One region of the Marinomonas sp. GJ51-14 genome, then DNA from elsewhere that is predicted to be linked to it. Evidence: predicted binding sites of a transcription regulator. Region 1 holds the regulator's gene; the other holds the start of a gene.

The links. Region 1 encodes LexA, which represses DNA repair genes until DNA is damaged. Its sites were predicted from a motif close to TACTGTNTANNTANACAGTA; they were not measured.
Region 2: a site for LexA is predicted at 5,191-5,210, ahead of AC0L3Y_RS04405 (PA0069 family radical SAM protein). Genes of this name have one in related genera too.

Annotation. Positions count from the first base shown of each region.
Region 1 is NZ_CM147879.1:2,914,383-2,922,501, reverse strand. It holds gene dinG (ATP-dependent DNA helicase DinG) at 1-794, opposite strand, end outside; gene lexA (transcriptional repressor LexA) at 864-1,487, shown strand; gene AC0L3Y_RS13890 (hypothetical protein) at 1,584-1,853, opposite strand; gene AC0L3Y_RS13885 (DUF6586 family protein) at 1,856-2,326, opposite strand; gene topA (type I DNA topoisomerase) at 2,313-4,949, opposite strand; gene AC0L3Y_RS13875 (DNA topoisomerase I) at 5,141-5,893, shown strand; gene AC0L3Y_RS13870 (hypothetical protein) at 5,921-6,418, opposite strand; gene AC0L3Y_RS13865 (universal stress protein) at 6,493-6,924, shown strand; gene nfuA (Fe-S biogenesis protein NfuA) at 7,016-7,597, opposite strand; gene AC0L3Y_RS13855 (nitrite/sulfite reductase) at 7,861-8,119, shown strand, end outside.
Region 2 is NZ_CM147879.1:887,182-895,300, reverse strand. It holds gene AC0L3Y_RS04425 (sigma-54-dependent Fis family transcriptional regulator) at 1-828, shown strand, start outside; gene AC0L3Y_RS04420 (DUF7482 domain-containing protein) at 963-1,490, shown strand; gene AC0L3Y_RS04415 (peptidase M42) at 1,510-2,559, opposite strand; gene AC0L3Y_RS04410 (DUF21 domain-containing protein) at 2,650-3,702, opposite strand; gene AC0L3Y_RS04405 (PA0069 family radical SAM protein) at 4,081-5,175, opposite strand; gene AC0L3Y_RS04400 (OsmC family protein) at 5,308-5,775, shown strand; gene AC0L3Y_RS04395 (FecCD family ABC transporter permease) at 5,800-6,858, opposite strand; gene AC0L3Y_RS04390 (ABC transporter substrate-binding protein) at 6,858-7,844, opposite strand; partial or broken gene AC0L3Y_RS04385 (ABC transporter ATP-binding protein) at 7,848-8,119, opposite strand, start outside.

The DNA of each region.
Region 1 (8,119 bases):
AGATGATGGCCCTCATCAAATACATAAATAGTTTCTTTGGGCGCAGATAAAATTGCCCCACCACCAAGTGAAAGATCAGCTAAAACCAAGTCATGGTTTGCAACAATTACATCGGCCACCTCAATCTCTGCTCTTGCTTTAAAGAAAGGACAAGCGGAATAGTTAGCGCAATTACGATTAGTACATTGTTGATGATCAGTCGTTAAACGGCGCCAATCTTGATCACGAATAATTCCAGCCCAATTATCTTTATCGCCATCCCAATCGCCTTTTTCTAATGCCGCATCCATTTCTTGGTACAAGACTGTATTAACATCATCTGATTGCAGATGCTGCTCAAAAAGCCCGGCAAACATATCGTCTATCGCCTGCTCTTCTGCCCCTAAAAAGCCCTCCAGATTATTCAAACACAAATAACGCCCTCTACCTTTAGCGAGAGTGTATTTGAAATTTAATTCTGTATGCTCAAGCAAATCAGGCAACTCTTTATGAAGAATCTGTTCTTGCAATGCAACAGTAGCTGTTGAGATAACCAATTTTAAGCCGCGAGCCTTAGCAATGGGTATTGTCGCTAAGCAATAAGAGAGGGTTTTACCTGTCCCTGTTCCTGCCTCAATGACAGCAACATGCTTTTCATCCAGCCTTTCACCTTCAGAACCTTGTTTAATATTTCCCAATGTACGAGCAATAGCGCCTATCATCTGGCGCTGTCCAGCTCTCGGTTTATGGGACTTCGCATCCAAAGAAGCTCGGTACGCAAGTTGAATTTGTTTTTTTAGTTCGTCTGAAAGCATTTATATTATTGAGATTAGTTAAGAAAGCTGTATATAATAACAGTTACTGTATAAACAACCAGACTCCTTATGATTAAATTAACCAAAAGACAATCTGACGTACTAGAAACCATTCGCGAATTTATTAGTGAAACCGGGTTTCCACCTACTAGAGCAGAAATCGCACGCCGCCTTGGATTCAAATCCCCCAACGCTGCCGAAGAACATTTAAAAGCCCTATGTAAAAAAGGGGCAATAGAAATGCTATCTGGCGCCTCACGAGGCATACGTGTAGTCGATCAAGCATCTAACGATGAGCAAGCAGAAGATCTAGGCTTGCCTATCATTGGAAAGGTAGCTGCAGGCTTTCCTATTTTAGCTCAGGAAAACATCGCCTCTCATGTCAACATACCGCCAAGTATGTTTTCCCCTCAAGCAGATTATTTTCTGTCTGTTTCAGGAACCAGCATGAAAAACATCGGTATTATGGAAGGCGACTTATTGGCCGTTCATAAAACCAGCACTGTCCATAATGGACAAATTGTTGTCGCTCGTATTGGTGACGAAGTCACTGTAAAACGTTTTGAGCAAAAAGGCAGCATTGTTCGACTCATTCCTGAGAACGAAGAGTTCAACGATATTATTGTCGATTTAGAAAGTGAAGATTTTGCAATTGAAGGCCTTTCTGTTGGTGTAATACGACAAGGCCTTTAACGCTAAAAATTGATCTTAAAATCATTAAAAAGGCGAAGCAGATGCTTCGCCTTTTTAATATTTCGACTTTTATTTATTCTGTAAAAAAACAAAGGACTAATGCAAAATTTTAGGTCTAAGCTCTTCTATTTCTTCTGGGTGTTCAAAATCTTCATCAAAGAGAGTTTCTTCTGAATACACAAAATCAATGCCAGCATGAAACATGCATTTTGCCAACTCAAAATAACGATCTTTCAAATAAGATTTAGTATCATCCGAAATATTCAATGTTGCTAATGGCAACGTTTCCTCACCACTCTCACTGACTGGACGTAAAACAATATCGCCGTTATCCAGCTCAACAATTTCTAGGTAGGACTCTTTCATACTCAATACTCTGATGACTCTTCTCTAAAACGCAACACTAACTCAACTAACTTGGCCAAATAGAAACTTACTGAAGCTCCAGCGTCACTCCCTCTGCCAATTAGATTATCACCCTTTTCAATCGCAACCATAGAAGCACGACACTCCAGCTGCACCAAATAAGCTTGATTCAATTGACTACACCAAGAGTTAGGCTGAGATAATAAGTTCGACAATTCACTTAATACTGGAACCACCATTTGCTTATTCTCAGCTTCAATTAAAAGCTTATCCACATCCAACGACCCAGACAAAGAATAAGAAAGGCAAACTTCTTTCAATAAACCATTAAGAGCACTTCTCAGTTGAAAAATAGCCGAGCTCTCTAATCCCACATTCAGCCATTTCTCTTCATCTTCTTGACTCTGTTGAATTAGACGTCTTGCGGTATCTATTTTTTGATTTGTCAGGCTCGCTAAACTAGCGCCACTCATTTTTTTTGCCTTCCTCAATCACCCACTTTGTACCTACATAGTAAGCCTTCCAACCTGTTGGTTTACCTTCTTCTTCCGTCATAACATATTGCTCTTTCGTTTTGCGGCTATAACGAATAACTGTAGGGCGACCCTCAGAATCGGCAACAGGTGCTTTAGCAAAAAAATGATACTTAGGATCAATTTGGTCCATGTAAGGCAGTAGTTCTTTCACCAATGGTGCTCTGGTTTCTCGTTTTCTAGGAAACTGACTGGCAGCCAAAAAGAGCCCTGTCGCACCATCACGCAAAACATAATGATCTTCTACTTTTTGACAAGCAAGATCAGGCATAGGCACAGGGTCCATTTTAGGCGGCGCAGCTTCACCACTCTTCAATAACTTACGAGTATTTTTACATTCCTCGTTTGTACATCCGAAATATTTACCAAATCGACCTGTTTTTAACTGCATCTCTGACGTACATTTGTCACATTCAATAACAGGGCCATCGTAACCTTTGATTTTGAACACCCCCTGTTCGACTTCATAACCTGAACAAGCAGGGTTATTACCACAAACATGAAGTTTACGATGTTCATCCATCAAATAACTATCCATGGCTGAACCACAAATAGTACAACGATGTTTATTGATTAGCGCCTTAGACTCACCTTCTTCATCATCGACAGCGACAGCTTCATCACCGCGAACAAGATTTATTGTCGCCTTACAACGCTCTTTCGGTGGCAAAGCATAACCAGAACAAGACATAAATACGCCAGTGCTGGCCGTACGGATCTGCATAGGACGAGAACACGTTGGACACTCAATATCTGTCGGCGTTGGCTCATTTAGCATCATACCACCTTCAGGCGACTCTGCTTTTGCTAGCACACCACTAAAGTCTTTATAAAACGCATTTAGCGTTTTAATCCAGTCTTTATGACCTTCAGCTATATCGTCTAATTGCTCTTCCATTTGGGCTGTAAAACTAAAATCCATTAAAGAGCTAAAACTATCAACTAGCCGCTCTGTGACAATATCGCCCATTTTTTCAGCATAAAAACGACGATTTTCAACACGAACATATCCACGATCTTGAATCGTTGAAATAATTGACGCGTATGTAGAAGGTCGCCCAATTCCTCGTTTTTCCAACTCTTTCACTAAACTCGCTTCACTAAAACGCGCTATTGGTTTAGTAAAATGTTGTTCAGGCAAGAGTTCTTTTAAATCAAGATATTCACCCTTACCCACATCAGGCAAAATATTGTCTTCGCCTTTTTTAACAACGGTCTGCATTGCTCGAGTGTAACCATCAAAACGCAAGATACGCCCTTTGGCTTTAAACTCATATTCACCACTTGTAACAGTAATCGTTGTTGAAGTGTATTCTGCAGGCGTCATCTGACAAGCCATAAATTGACTACGAATTAAATCGTATAAACGATGCGCATCTTTTTCCATGTTAAGTAAATCATCAACTCGAACCGTAACGTCAGATGGACGAATCGCCTCATGGGCCTCTTGCGCACCTTCCTTACTGCTATACCGAATAGGTTCATCTGGTAAGTAAGCATCACCGTATGTTGAAGAAATATAAGCTCGCAACGCTTCTACCGCATCCACACTCAAATTTGTTGAGTCTGTACGCATGTAAGTAATATAACCACCTTCATACAAACGCTGAGCAAGCATCATAGTTTTCTTAACGCCGTAACCTAAGCGTGTACTTGCTGCCTGCTGAAGTGTTGATGTAATAAAAGGTGCAGAGGGTTTACTACTGGTTGGCTTATCTTCACGACTACTAACTAAATATTTAGCGCCTTTAAGACGACCAACATGCTCATCAGATTGGGCCTGATTAATTGGCCGATATTCTTTATTCTGATATTTAGCGGTTTCGAATTTTATAATTTCTTTAGAAGGCGTTGCCAACATGGCATCCAATTCCCAAAACTCATCAGGAACAAATGCACGAATCTCTTTTTCACGCTCAACAATCAAACGAACTGCGACAGATTGGACTCGACCCGCAGACAAACCGCGAGCTACCTTAGCCCATAGTAAAGGAGACACCATAAAACCAACAACACGATCTAAAAAGCGACGCGCTTGTTGTGCGTTGACTCTATTTAAATCCAATTCGGAAGGTGTTTCGAATGCCGCAGTAATAGCTTTTTTCGTTATTTCGTTAAAAACAACACGCTTATAACGACTATCGTCACCACCAATCGCTTCACGAAGGTGCCATGCAATAGCCTCTCCCTCTCTATCCAAATCGGTTGCGAGATAGATTGTGTCAGCATTTTTTGCTAAACGCTTTAGTTCGTCGACGACTTTTTCTTTACCAGGTAAAATTTCATAATGAGCTTTCCAATTACTTTCTGGATCAACACCCATTCTAGAAATTAGCTGCTTACGAGACTTCTTACTTTTGTATTCAGCCTTCTCTTCCGGGCTCATCTTACGCGTCAATGCTGCTTGCTTAGCGCGCTCCTGAGGCGTAGAGGTGGAAGTTGCACCTGTCGGCAAGTCTCGAATGTGTCCCACACTCGATTTAACAATAAAGTCATTGCCTAGGTATTTATTGATGGTTTTCGCCTTAGCTGGCGATTCCACGATAACCAGTGATTTTCCCATTGAACTGTGTAAGCCTTATATAAAGTAGGTCTGCAAAAATCCACATTGCACGAAGTTTAGTCTGTATGGGCGCTGATATTAAGCAAACACCTTTTATATGACAAGCGATCCCTGTATTGTTTCACATATTAAATCTTGCTGAACTTAGTATTTCTTATTTAACATACTGAATTCATTGCTTAAGGACAATCATGGCTACGCTTCAAATACTAACAATCACATTTTTAATCATCATCGTGATTTTATCTGTTGTTATTGGGTCACGTGCACACCAAAAAGAAAAAGAAATAACAGCACGCCGTGTAAAACAATTACAACTTTCAAATCGAGCAGATCGTGTAGAACAACATATACGCGGTTTAAAAGATATCAATACAGATACAATAGCCACCGACGTCCTATATGACTTCTATCTAGACACACTTCGAGAACTTCTGCAATATTCTGATGATCCTGAAAAAGTTGAAATCCGTATAGCCAAAGCAGAAGAAGGTAGGGATCATGATCCTATACCATTTAATCCAGAGCCTGACACACTTAGCTTTCAAGAGAAAACCAATTATAAAGAACGTCTAACCAAGCTTGCGAAAATGCTATTATATTTACGTCGAAAAGGTCGAATCAGTAGCACTCACTATAAAGAATGTTACGAATATTTGCGCTGGCTAAACTTATGGATTCAATTAAACAGACAAATTGTTCAAGCAAATAAAAATTTCGAAAGTGGTGATTCACGGGTGGCACAAACACTTTATAGCGTCGTATTGTCACATCTAAAGTCGGACAGCATAGAACGCCCAGAAAAAAACACATTAAAAACGTTTATTACCGATAGAATGAAAGAAATATTGTCCCCTACTATTGCCGCCATGAAAGAAAGTGACAATCCAGAAAAGGTATTAAGTGACCTGATTAAAAATATCGAAATACCCGAAGAACACTAATCCAAAAAACCAACACCATCGATAGTGCTAGCCTTCTTTATGGCGCACACTATCGATTTTTATTAATTCAAAAATCAGCTTACTTAACTCTTCCAACATCGCCACATCGCCAGCTTCACTCCAATAAAGAGAAACACTATCCTGTGTAATTTTGACCCCAACCAATAATTCTCTGTACTTTTTTAGTGTTGTTTTGGACTCCTTGGTAAGGTCAAAAAATTCACTCGCCCACCAATCTCCAGCTAAATTATGGTATTTCCATACTTCATAAGGTAATAACAAGACCTTATCAGGCAATGAAGTAAGGGGTTTCAAGCGATAATAGGAATAAGCTGCCACTTTATGACTATTCATTGACTTATCCCACTTGTCAGGAAGGTCAATTGATGTAAGCTGAACAGTAAGACCAAGTTTACGAGCATGCATACGTAAAGCCATACGTTGACGCTCTTTTTTCGGAGGCAAGATCCACAAAGCCGATCCCATTAAAGACAATGTAATAAAAATAACGATTAGAGCAGTCATATTTAATGTTTCTCTCTAGTTTCTAATTTTGAGCTAAAATTAACGAATAAAGTTAAATTCGGAGGTATTCCACCATGTATAACAGAATTCTACTCGCTGTCGATCTAACTGATGAAAGTATAAAGGTGGCTAATAAGGCCGTAACGCTATGCAAATCATCCGGCGCTGAACTTACCATAGTTCACGTCATTGAATCACTTAATTATGCTTATGGCGGAGATGTTCCAATAGACATCACAGATATTCAGACTCAATTGCAAGAAACAGCAAAAGAGCGTATTGCCATTTTAGAAGCTCAACTTGACGTCCCACTTCAAGAAAGCTGCATAACACAAGGCGGAATAGAAAGTGAAATCCACCGAATTGCAGAAGAAAAGAAAGCAGATCTAATCGTTGTAGGAAGCCATTGTCGCCATGGTTTAGCCTTATTACTTGGCTCAACAGCAAATGGCGTACTTCATGGCGCTCCGTGTGATGTCCTTGCTGTAAAAGTAACAAAAGACTAATCGCTTAAGCACACAAGATTTAGATAAAAAAACGCCAGTGCGAACATTTCCGCACTGGCGTTTTTATTAAACGTCTAACCACATGTACCGCTTACATAAAAGCGTTATCTGTAACCGTGTGATCAGTTGAATCTTTTACAGCCGTCAAGCCCGGAACTTTCTCCAGAAGTGTTTTCTCAACACCCTCTTTTAAAGTTAAATCTACAGCACTACAACCCTGACAACCACCACCGAATTTCAACACCGCAACTTGACCATCTATCACTTCCAACAAACTCACTTCACCACCATGGGCAGCTAAGCCTGGGTTGATATCAGAATAAAGAACATAATTAATTTGATCTTCGATCGGACTATCCGCTGTTACTTTGGGCATTTTTGCATTAGGCGCTTTAATAGTTAATTGGCCACCCATTTTTTCAGTAGCATAATCAACAAATGCCTCATCTAAAAAGTTCACTGAGTTCTTTTCAATATACACTTTCAGCTTAGGTAAGTTTAAAATTTCATCAGTCTCATTTACTTCGTCTGGACGGCAATAAGCGAGACAGGTTTCAGCATAAGGAGTACCTGGCTGTTGAATAAAAATCCGCACAGCAATACCTTCCACATCCTGCTTTTCCAATAACGACGAAAGATACTCTTGGGCACCATCAGTAATTGTAATATTCATAATAAGCCTTTCTAAATCTACATGACGATTAATGGCGCTTATATTACAGCAGATAATCAACAATGCCAAAGACCAAGTAAAAAAGTAGGGTATTTTTCCTTTTTCTATCTATCATTCCTACCTCCAACGTTTGAACAATTAATGGAAGCAAATAAGCCTTATTAGAAAAACCGCTAAAGATATAGGTAAATATTCATTTTTAGAATAAAGGATGTTTGCTATTATAAATTTAACTAAATTTATCAACTACGGTTCATTTCTCTATGTATCAATATGACGCCATTGACCAACAGCTTGTTGAAGAGCGTGTCGCACAATTCCGCGACCAAACAAGCCGCTATTTAAACAAAGAATTAAGTGAAGAAGCATTCTTACCTTTACGCCTTCAAAACGGACTATATGTACAACGCTATGCACCAATGTTGCGTATTGCCATTCCATACGGAATGCTCTCTAGCACTCAACTACGAAAACTAGCTGAAATAAGCTGTAGATATGATCGCTCTTATGGTCACTTCAGCA
Region 2 (8,119 bases), 1.7 Mb from region 1:
GGTGCAGGAAAAGAAATTTTTGTACGTAGTTTGCATTATCACAGCTCTCGTTCGAAAGAGATGTTGGTGGCAGTAAACTGTGCAGCTATACCTTCTGATTTAGTTGAATCTGAACTTTTTGGTTATGAAAAAGGCGCTTTTACTGGTGCTCAAAATAAAGGTTCCATTGGACTGATTCGCCGTGCCCATCGAGGTACATTATTTCTTGATGAGATTGGTGAAATGCCCATGGCTGTACAATCGCGGTTGTTGCGAGTTTTACAAGAACGTGTTGTTACTCCTTTGGGGTCCACAGAAGTGTATCCTGTTGATATTAAACTTATTTCAGCAACAAACAGGGCGCTTAAAACCGAAATCAAAGAAGGTCGTTTTCGACAAGATTTATATTATCGGATTTCAGGTTTGAACATTAAATTACCTGCTTTGCGGGAACGCACGGATAAGGCTGAATTGATCAAGTACCTGCATAATCGATTACGAAAAGAAGAACCTGGCCCAGAGTTATCGGAAGAAATGATAGATTTATTGGTTACACATCCATGGCCAGGAAACATACGTCAACTTGCTCATGTACTTAAAGTCGGTATGGCTATGGCGGATGAAGAAACACTCGAAGAGTGGCATTTACCGGATGATTTTTTTGATGACTTAGATGCAATGGAAGAACTGTCATCAAACCTCAATGTTGAGCAAGCAGAACCGCTAGAAAAGTTGATTCCTAGATTGTTAAGCGAATTCAAAGGTAATGTGTCACAAACAGCGAAAACCGCTGGAGTGAGTCGAAATACGGTTTATAAATACGCAAAATTGAAAGAAGAAAGTGATTGAACTCTTATGTTTAAAAACACTCTATTTTCATATAAATACTATAAAGCCTAATAATCACATTAGGCTTTCTCAGAGATGTAGTTAATAATGTGTATTCACAACTTTTTGTTATTCAAAAATCTGGAGTTTAGTTGATGTTTAATCGATGCCTTTTAGGATTATTCGCTGTGTTAGTACTAGCGTCATGCAGTACCTATTCTAATAAGGATCATGGTATTCAACAGGAAACCGTTAGCTTACCTTTGCATCGAGGGTGGCATGATGGTGAAGAAGTTTTATACATAACCACGGATGTCTCTGACCGAGTGATAGCCAAGGCAAAAAATGCCAACTACGCGCCACGTTTGCGCGATGCTGTGCCGAAATATCCAAAGCCACCTCAAGTGAAAACCGCTTTAGAGCGTGTTTATGATTTTCCGAATCAAGAACAAGACAAAGGCGTTTTTGCTTCTGTTCCTAAGCCATTAGGACCAGAGAGTCGCGATCGACATTATTCTCCACTTTGGTTGATGTACACAGTGGTTTGGAATGATCCAAGCAAGGTTTATGAATTGACGTCTGAAGAAGCTATTTTTGTGGCGGAAGATCAGGGCTTGGTTACCATCACTCGAACGGATGTTGTGCTCAATTGCCCTGTTATTCCTTTCGCCTTAGAAAGTTAAAGCGCTATAAAACATTAAATCAAATATTCGATACCACTTTTAGCATGTCTAAAAATGCATCAACAGATTCCACCGCGGCCGATTCATGCATTGTATGATAGCCGATGGTCGGGATTTGTATTGTTGTGCCATCCACTAAGCCATTAGACGCAGCGATAATTCGACCGAGCTCGGTACTGCCCAAGGAATTTGGTGGTAAACCTTGTTCGGCACGTTTACTGTTTTCATTTTCTACATAGCGGTTTTTATACAAATAAGGGACTTTTTTGTGTATGCAAAGCTTTTCAAGTAATTCAGTGCTGTCTTGATTAAAGGTGGCGTTAGCGTCTTTTTCACGTAATACCAAATGTTGTTTGTTGGCCGCTTCGATGTTTGGAAATGGACTGGTATCAACAACAAATAAACGATTGGTTGAACCACCGAAACGACGGAACCATTCAAGTAAATAACGCCAGCTTTTACCCGCTTCTTCTTGAGCGGTAAAAAATGCTGTTCCTTTAAATCCAAGACTAAAAAGATGTACTAATGCCGCCGCTGAGATGACGTTATCGAGCTGGCCTTCTAAACGATTGTCTATGATGTTGAGTTGGTCTTTGAACGCAATGGGAGTGCCAGCAACAACACTTTCTAAACCATCAATCTCGAAGATTAAGTTGTTTCTAAATTCACATACGTAAGATTTTTTGATGACGCCTTTTCCGCGATAAACACCAGACCAAGGTTCGTAAGCGTACACTTCTTCATGATTGAAGCGCTCTGTTACCTTGCTCATTAATTCTTCTGATACAGAGTTGTTTAATAAATCCGTGCGATTGGCAGAGACAAATGCGGCGTATTGAAACTCATTTGGTCCAGTGCAAACCAAACCATGGCGATCAATATGAGCTGAAAACATAGTGCTAAAAGGATCACTGCCTTGAGCCACTAATAAGCCTTCATACCAAGTAACTTTTGCCCCACCTTCTTCTAGCTCGCGCTGTAAGATTCGGAAAAAAGAATGTTCCGCACCGACAACGCTAGGTTGGCGAACAAGGAGTTTAAGCAAATCAATAAAATCATCACTAGGCATGCAATAAGAATCCAATAATAGGAAGAATCTAAAGCATGTTTATAAACTGAATATCGCGATTTACATAACATTTTTTTATCAATTCTTAATTTATTCTTTATTGGTTTTTTTGTCCGTTGATTGCTCTGTAGATGACATGCCTTTTAATAGCAATCCAAAGATATCTCCGCCTGTAATAATGCGTTTTTCCTCTCCCCAAATCAGCAGAACATCATGCTCAATATCGCCATCAAAGTTTTTATCTGTAGAGGTATTCAGTTTCATTTTTAACATGGCGTCATTTAATGCAGTGGAACCATCTTTAATGACTACAGGGCGGTGACAATAGCTGTAAGGATCGAAATTGTCTTTTTGATATATGGCGGCACGTGAAAAACCGTCTGCATCCAAAGCAAGCAAGGGCTCGCCTTTAAGGTCAGTTAATATCACCCAACTGTAATTCGTCTTGTTGATTAATGTAAGAAAAGGATCATCAGGTGTTTGAGTTAACTCTGGAATAATTGGTAAGTCTAATTTGATAGGTAAAGGGATGATTGATTTTGGATCAATTACTTCACCTTCTTGAGCTACGTGTATTTCATCAAGTGCAAAGAAATTTAAAGCACCAATACCTTCAACATGATTTAAATCGGCTTCTTCTGCAGTTATATGTTGACGAATAATATTACGAAGTTCTTTCTCTTCAAGATAAGTAATACCTTCTTTACCTAGCCAAGCATCAAGAATAAGTGCTGTTGGCTTAGCCACAGGGTAAAATAAAAATTGATAGAAGCGAATAATAGGAGATAAGAGACTTCCCATTTTTAATGCGTTACGTGAAAAATAAGCTTGGGGTGTTATTTCACCGATTACGGTAATGGCAATAGTAGAAAATAAAAAAGCACCTAGCCCAGTAAGGACAGAATCAGAAAGCATGGTTAATAAAACATTAATACCAACGTTTCCCCATAAAATGGTTGCTAATAAAAAGTTAGAATCATTTCGAAGCTTCAAAACAATTTTTGCTGCTTTATTACCTTTTTTAGCTTCAACATCTAAATGTAGTCTACTGATTGAAAAAAAGGCGAGATTTAACCCAGAAAAAATTGCAGACTGTGAAATGCAAAGAAAAATTGCACACCAAATTATAATTTCTGTTGTCATTTGATTATCCATTTTTTATATTTCTATTTTTTTTCGATAAAAGTTAACGAAGTAATTACTATGATTTTTTTAATTTTATGGTTTTATGTGAATTTTAATCTATAAAGATTGTAGTGTTTATTAAGTATTAATAATAGCATTTGTTTTAGAATAAATTTTTATAAATCAACAAAAATTTTTTATCGTGTATTTTTTATAGATGTTTTAAATCTAGATGTTTGATTAAATTATGGTTTTTAATCATGCTATGGGTGGTGTTTTTTTAGATTTTTTGGAGTTTAAAATTTAGTTTTTGTTATTTTAAAAATGGATTTTTTTATTTAAATATATAAACCAAATAAAAAATCAAGTGATAGTTTTTTATTTTTAATGATGATTCTAAAAAAGAGCGATTTGATCACCTTTTTTTGGCGGTACCTTAAACTGACGACAATCCAGAAAGCTGAGTCGATTATCATTGAGTCCATATTTCCTTCTTGCTAGGTGAAATCGTTGATTAATAATATCAGAGAAAATTCCTTCACCTGTCATACGTTTTCCAAAACGACTGTCATAAAGTTTTCCTCCACGCATGTCCATAATTCTTTTTAATACATGTTCAGCACGATCTGGATAATGCTGTTTCAACCAATCTTCAAATAAAGGGGCCACTTCATGTGGAAGACGCAACATAATATAATTAATAGATTGAGTACCCGATTTTGCAGTAGCCGCAATAATATCTTCTAACTCATGGTCATTAATAAAAGGAATAATAGGTGCAGCGAGAACACTAACTGGAATGCCAGCGTCACGTAGTTTTTGAATAACTTGCAATCGAATTTTTCCCGATACGGTTCTTGGTTCTAAAATACGTTTTAAATGATTGTCTAATGTTGTCACACTAATCGCGACATGAATGAGTTTTTTTTCTGCCATTTTAGTTAATAAATCTATGTCACGAAGAATTAATGTGCTCTTAGTAATGAGTGAAATAGGTTGATGATGAGACAAGGCAATTTGTAATAACTTGCGAGTAATTTTTAGTTCTTTCTCAATTGGTTGGTATGCGTCTGTGTTAATACCAAGCGCGATCGGTTCACAACGATAATTAGGATTAGCCAGCTCTTCTTCAAACAAATAGGCGGCATTGGTCTTCGCGATTAACTTTGTTTCAAAATCTAATCCAGGTGATAAATCTAAATAGGCATGGGCTGGCCGTGCAAAACAATAAATACAACCATGCTCGCAACCTTTGTAAGGATTGATAGATTGTCTGAATGGAATATCAGGTGAATTATTTCGGCTGATGATGGTTTTTGCTCTTTCATAGCGAACTTCAGTTATTGGCGACGAGGTTTCTAATAATGCTACGGTTTCGTCATTTTCATCTACTTCTACTAAGGTGATCGCAAAACGCCCAACGAGATTGTTGGCTGTACCTCGGCCTTTGATTGGCTGGTGAAAGGGGTTTTTATTGTTCGGAGTAGACATAAATAAGCGACCTTTTACTGTATATATGTACAGTATATTGATTGTTTACAATTCATAATGCAAGGCTTATTAAGTTTGCTTTACTGCTAATATAAGAGTCTTAAAAAATGACAATTACAAGGGTAAGTCTTTATGTCGGAATACTTTGCTACAGTGGAATGGAAACGTCACTCTCAAGATTTTTTGAGCCGAGAATACAGTCGAGCACACGAATGGAAATTCGAAGGTGGCGTAGTGATTCCAGCTTCATCTTCACCGCATATTGTCCCTGTTCCCATGTCGATTGCAGACAATGTTGACCCAGAAGAAGCCTTTGTTGCGTCCATATCAAGTTGTCATATGTTATTTTTTCTCGATTTTGCATCACGTAGAAAATTGATTGTAGATCAATACACAGATAAGGCTGTCGGCACCTTGACCATTGGTTCGAATGGAAAAATGATGATGACGGAAGTGGTATTAAAACCGGATGTGACTTTTGTTGGAGAAAGACCGAGTGCTCAGGTTTTACAAGAGTTGCACCATCAATCCCATGAAGCTTGCTTTATTGCCAATTCAATACTGACTGATGTTCGAGTTGATGATGCTTTTTGTGTCTAGTGGCTCATGACAATGTAGTGAGAGTTATAAGGCCACGTTACGTCTTTGTCTCATTAGGAAGACAAAGGCGATGCCACCCGCCAAGCCAGTTAAAATACCGATTGGCATGTCTTCTGGTGGAATAATGACTCTGGCAATGATGTCGGCGAAGACCAAAAATAATGCGCCGAATAACGCCGACAAAGGTAGGATTTTTCGGTAATCCCCGCCAACCAATAAACGCACAATGTGTGGCACCATCAAACCGACAAAGCCAATCACGCCCGAGAATGCGACTGCGGCTCCAGTTAATAAGGCACACACCACAATCACGATAAGACGAAAGCGCTGCACTGGTACGCCTAAGGTACTGGCGGATTCATCACCTAATATCATGGCATTCAGATACCTTGCTTTGTAAATAAGGTAGCTTGCACCCAATAATAAAGTCAAAAACGGAAACCAGAGTTGTCCCCATTGTGCGAGACCTAATCCGCCTAGCATCCAGAAAATCACTGTGTGCGATGCTCGATGATCGCCCATGAAGATAAACAAATTTCCCAATGCCGTTAGCACAAACGCCACCGCAACACCGGCAAGAATCAATCTACCTGCGCTGTGTGCCATGGAGAAGTTTGCTACGCCTAATACAAGACACATTGCAAAGAGTGCTCCAAGGAAGGCAAATACAGGCACAGTCACCACACCTAAAATCATGCCGGTATGTAACAAGGCAATAATGGCGCCCAATGCGGCACCAGACGAAATCCCCAACAGATGAGGATCAGCCAACGGATTTCGAGTCACTGACTGTAACGCGGCCCCGACAACGGCGAGAGTGGCACCCACAATCGCCGCTAAGATCACTCTAGGCATACGAACTGACCAGACAATGTTTTCTCGCCCCATAGACCAAGTTGGTAAACTATTGGTAAAGGACAGTTTATTACCAATAATGCCCCAAATCGTTGATTGCGAAATCGATACTGAACCAACGCCAATGGCGATGCCCATTAAAATAATGAGTAAAAGGCTCAATGCTAATAATAGAAATCGTAAAGGTATTTTAGCGATGTACATGGTTTTCTGTTTGGGTGCGTTCATTATTCTGTTCTAAAGGCCTTAGCTAAGCGTTTGATCGCTTCAATATTACGCGGACCGGGTGTTGCTTCAACGTATTCTAAAACGACAAAGCGATTATTTTTAACCGCTGGAATATCACTGAACGCAGAGTTGCTGCGTAAGAAATCTATTTTTTGCTGCGCAGTTACTTCGCCATAATTCACGATGACGATCACTTCAGGTGCGCGATCAATGACAGATTCCCAACCAATTTGAATCCAGCTTTTTCGTACATCATCGACGATGTTTTTGCCGCCAGCCGCTTCAATTAAAGCGGTTGGCATGGCATGTCGTCCTGCGGTAAATGGTTGTTCTTCGCCTGAGTCGTAGACAAATACACTGACGGGTTGAGCTAGTGGCGCTAGGTTTTCTTGGAAGGCGTCGAGTTCTTTTTTATAGCCATCGACTAAGTTATTTGCACGTTCTTCGACATTAAAAATACGACCTAAATTTAATAAATCGTTGTACATGTCGTTCAAAGACACTTTTGGTTTGTCCATGATATGAATGCAGCTTTCGGTCAGTTCATACACCTTAATACCTAACGGTGCCAATGTATCAGGCGTCACGCCACCGCCGACTCGCATGCCATAGTTCCAACCAGCAAAATAGAAGTCAGCGTCTGCACCAAGTAAGACTTCTTTAGTTGGGTATTTGGGAGAGAGCTCAGGCAGTTCACCAATGTCTTTGCGTAACTCTGCGTCTAAGGTTTTCCAGCCAGATACACCTGTAAACCCCACCATGTGATTTTGAAGGCGCAATGCCAGCATCATTTCGGTTAAGTTTGAATCGTTTGGAATCGCTGCTTTCGGTGCTTGATTAAAGGTTACCGTACGATCACAACTTTTTACTTGAACTGGGTAATGAGACTCAGCGGCTTGTAATGCATTTGTTTGTAATACACAGAACATCAAACCTGTGATGACAAAATAAGCAGGTTTGATGTGTTGGCGAGTTGAAAGAGTCATAAGCTAATCCTGCTTTTTATCGAGCTGTTTTGCATTTAAGTGCTTTTTGTTTAGCTGCTTATTGTTTAAGTAAAAGGAAAATCGTGGTCGTTGTGTGATTGGGTGTTCATCAATGACGGTTTCCACATCAAATACTTGTCGTATTTGTTCCTGAGTAAATACGCTTTGGGGTGTGGAATAATCTTGCATCTGACCTTCTTTCATCACCAAAACGCGATCCGCGTAAGCCGACGCAAGAGACAGGTCATGCAAAGACACAATAATAGTACAAGGAA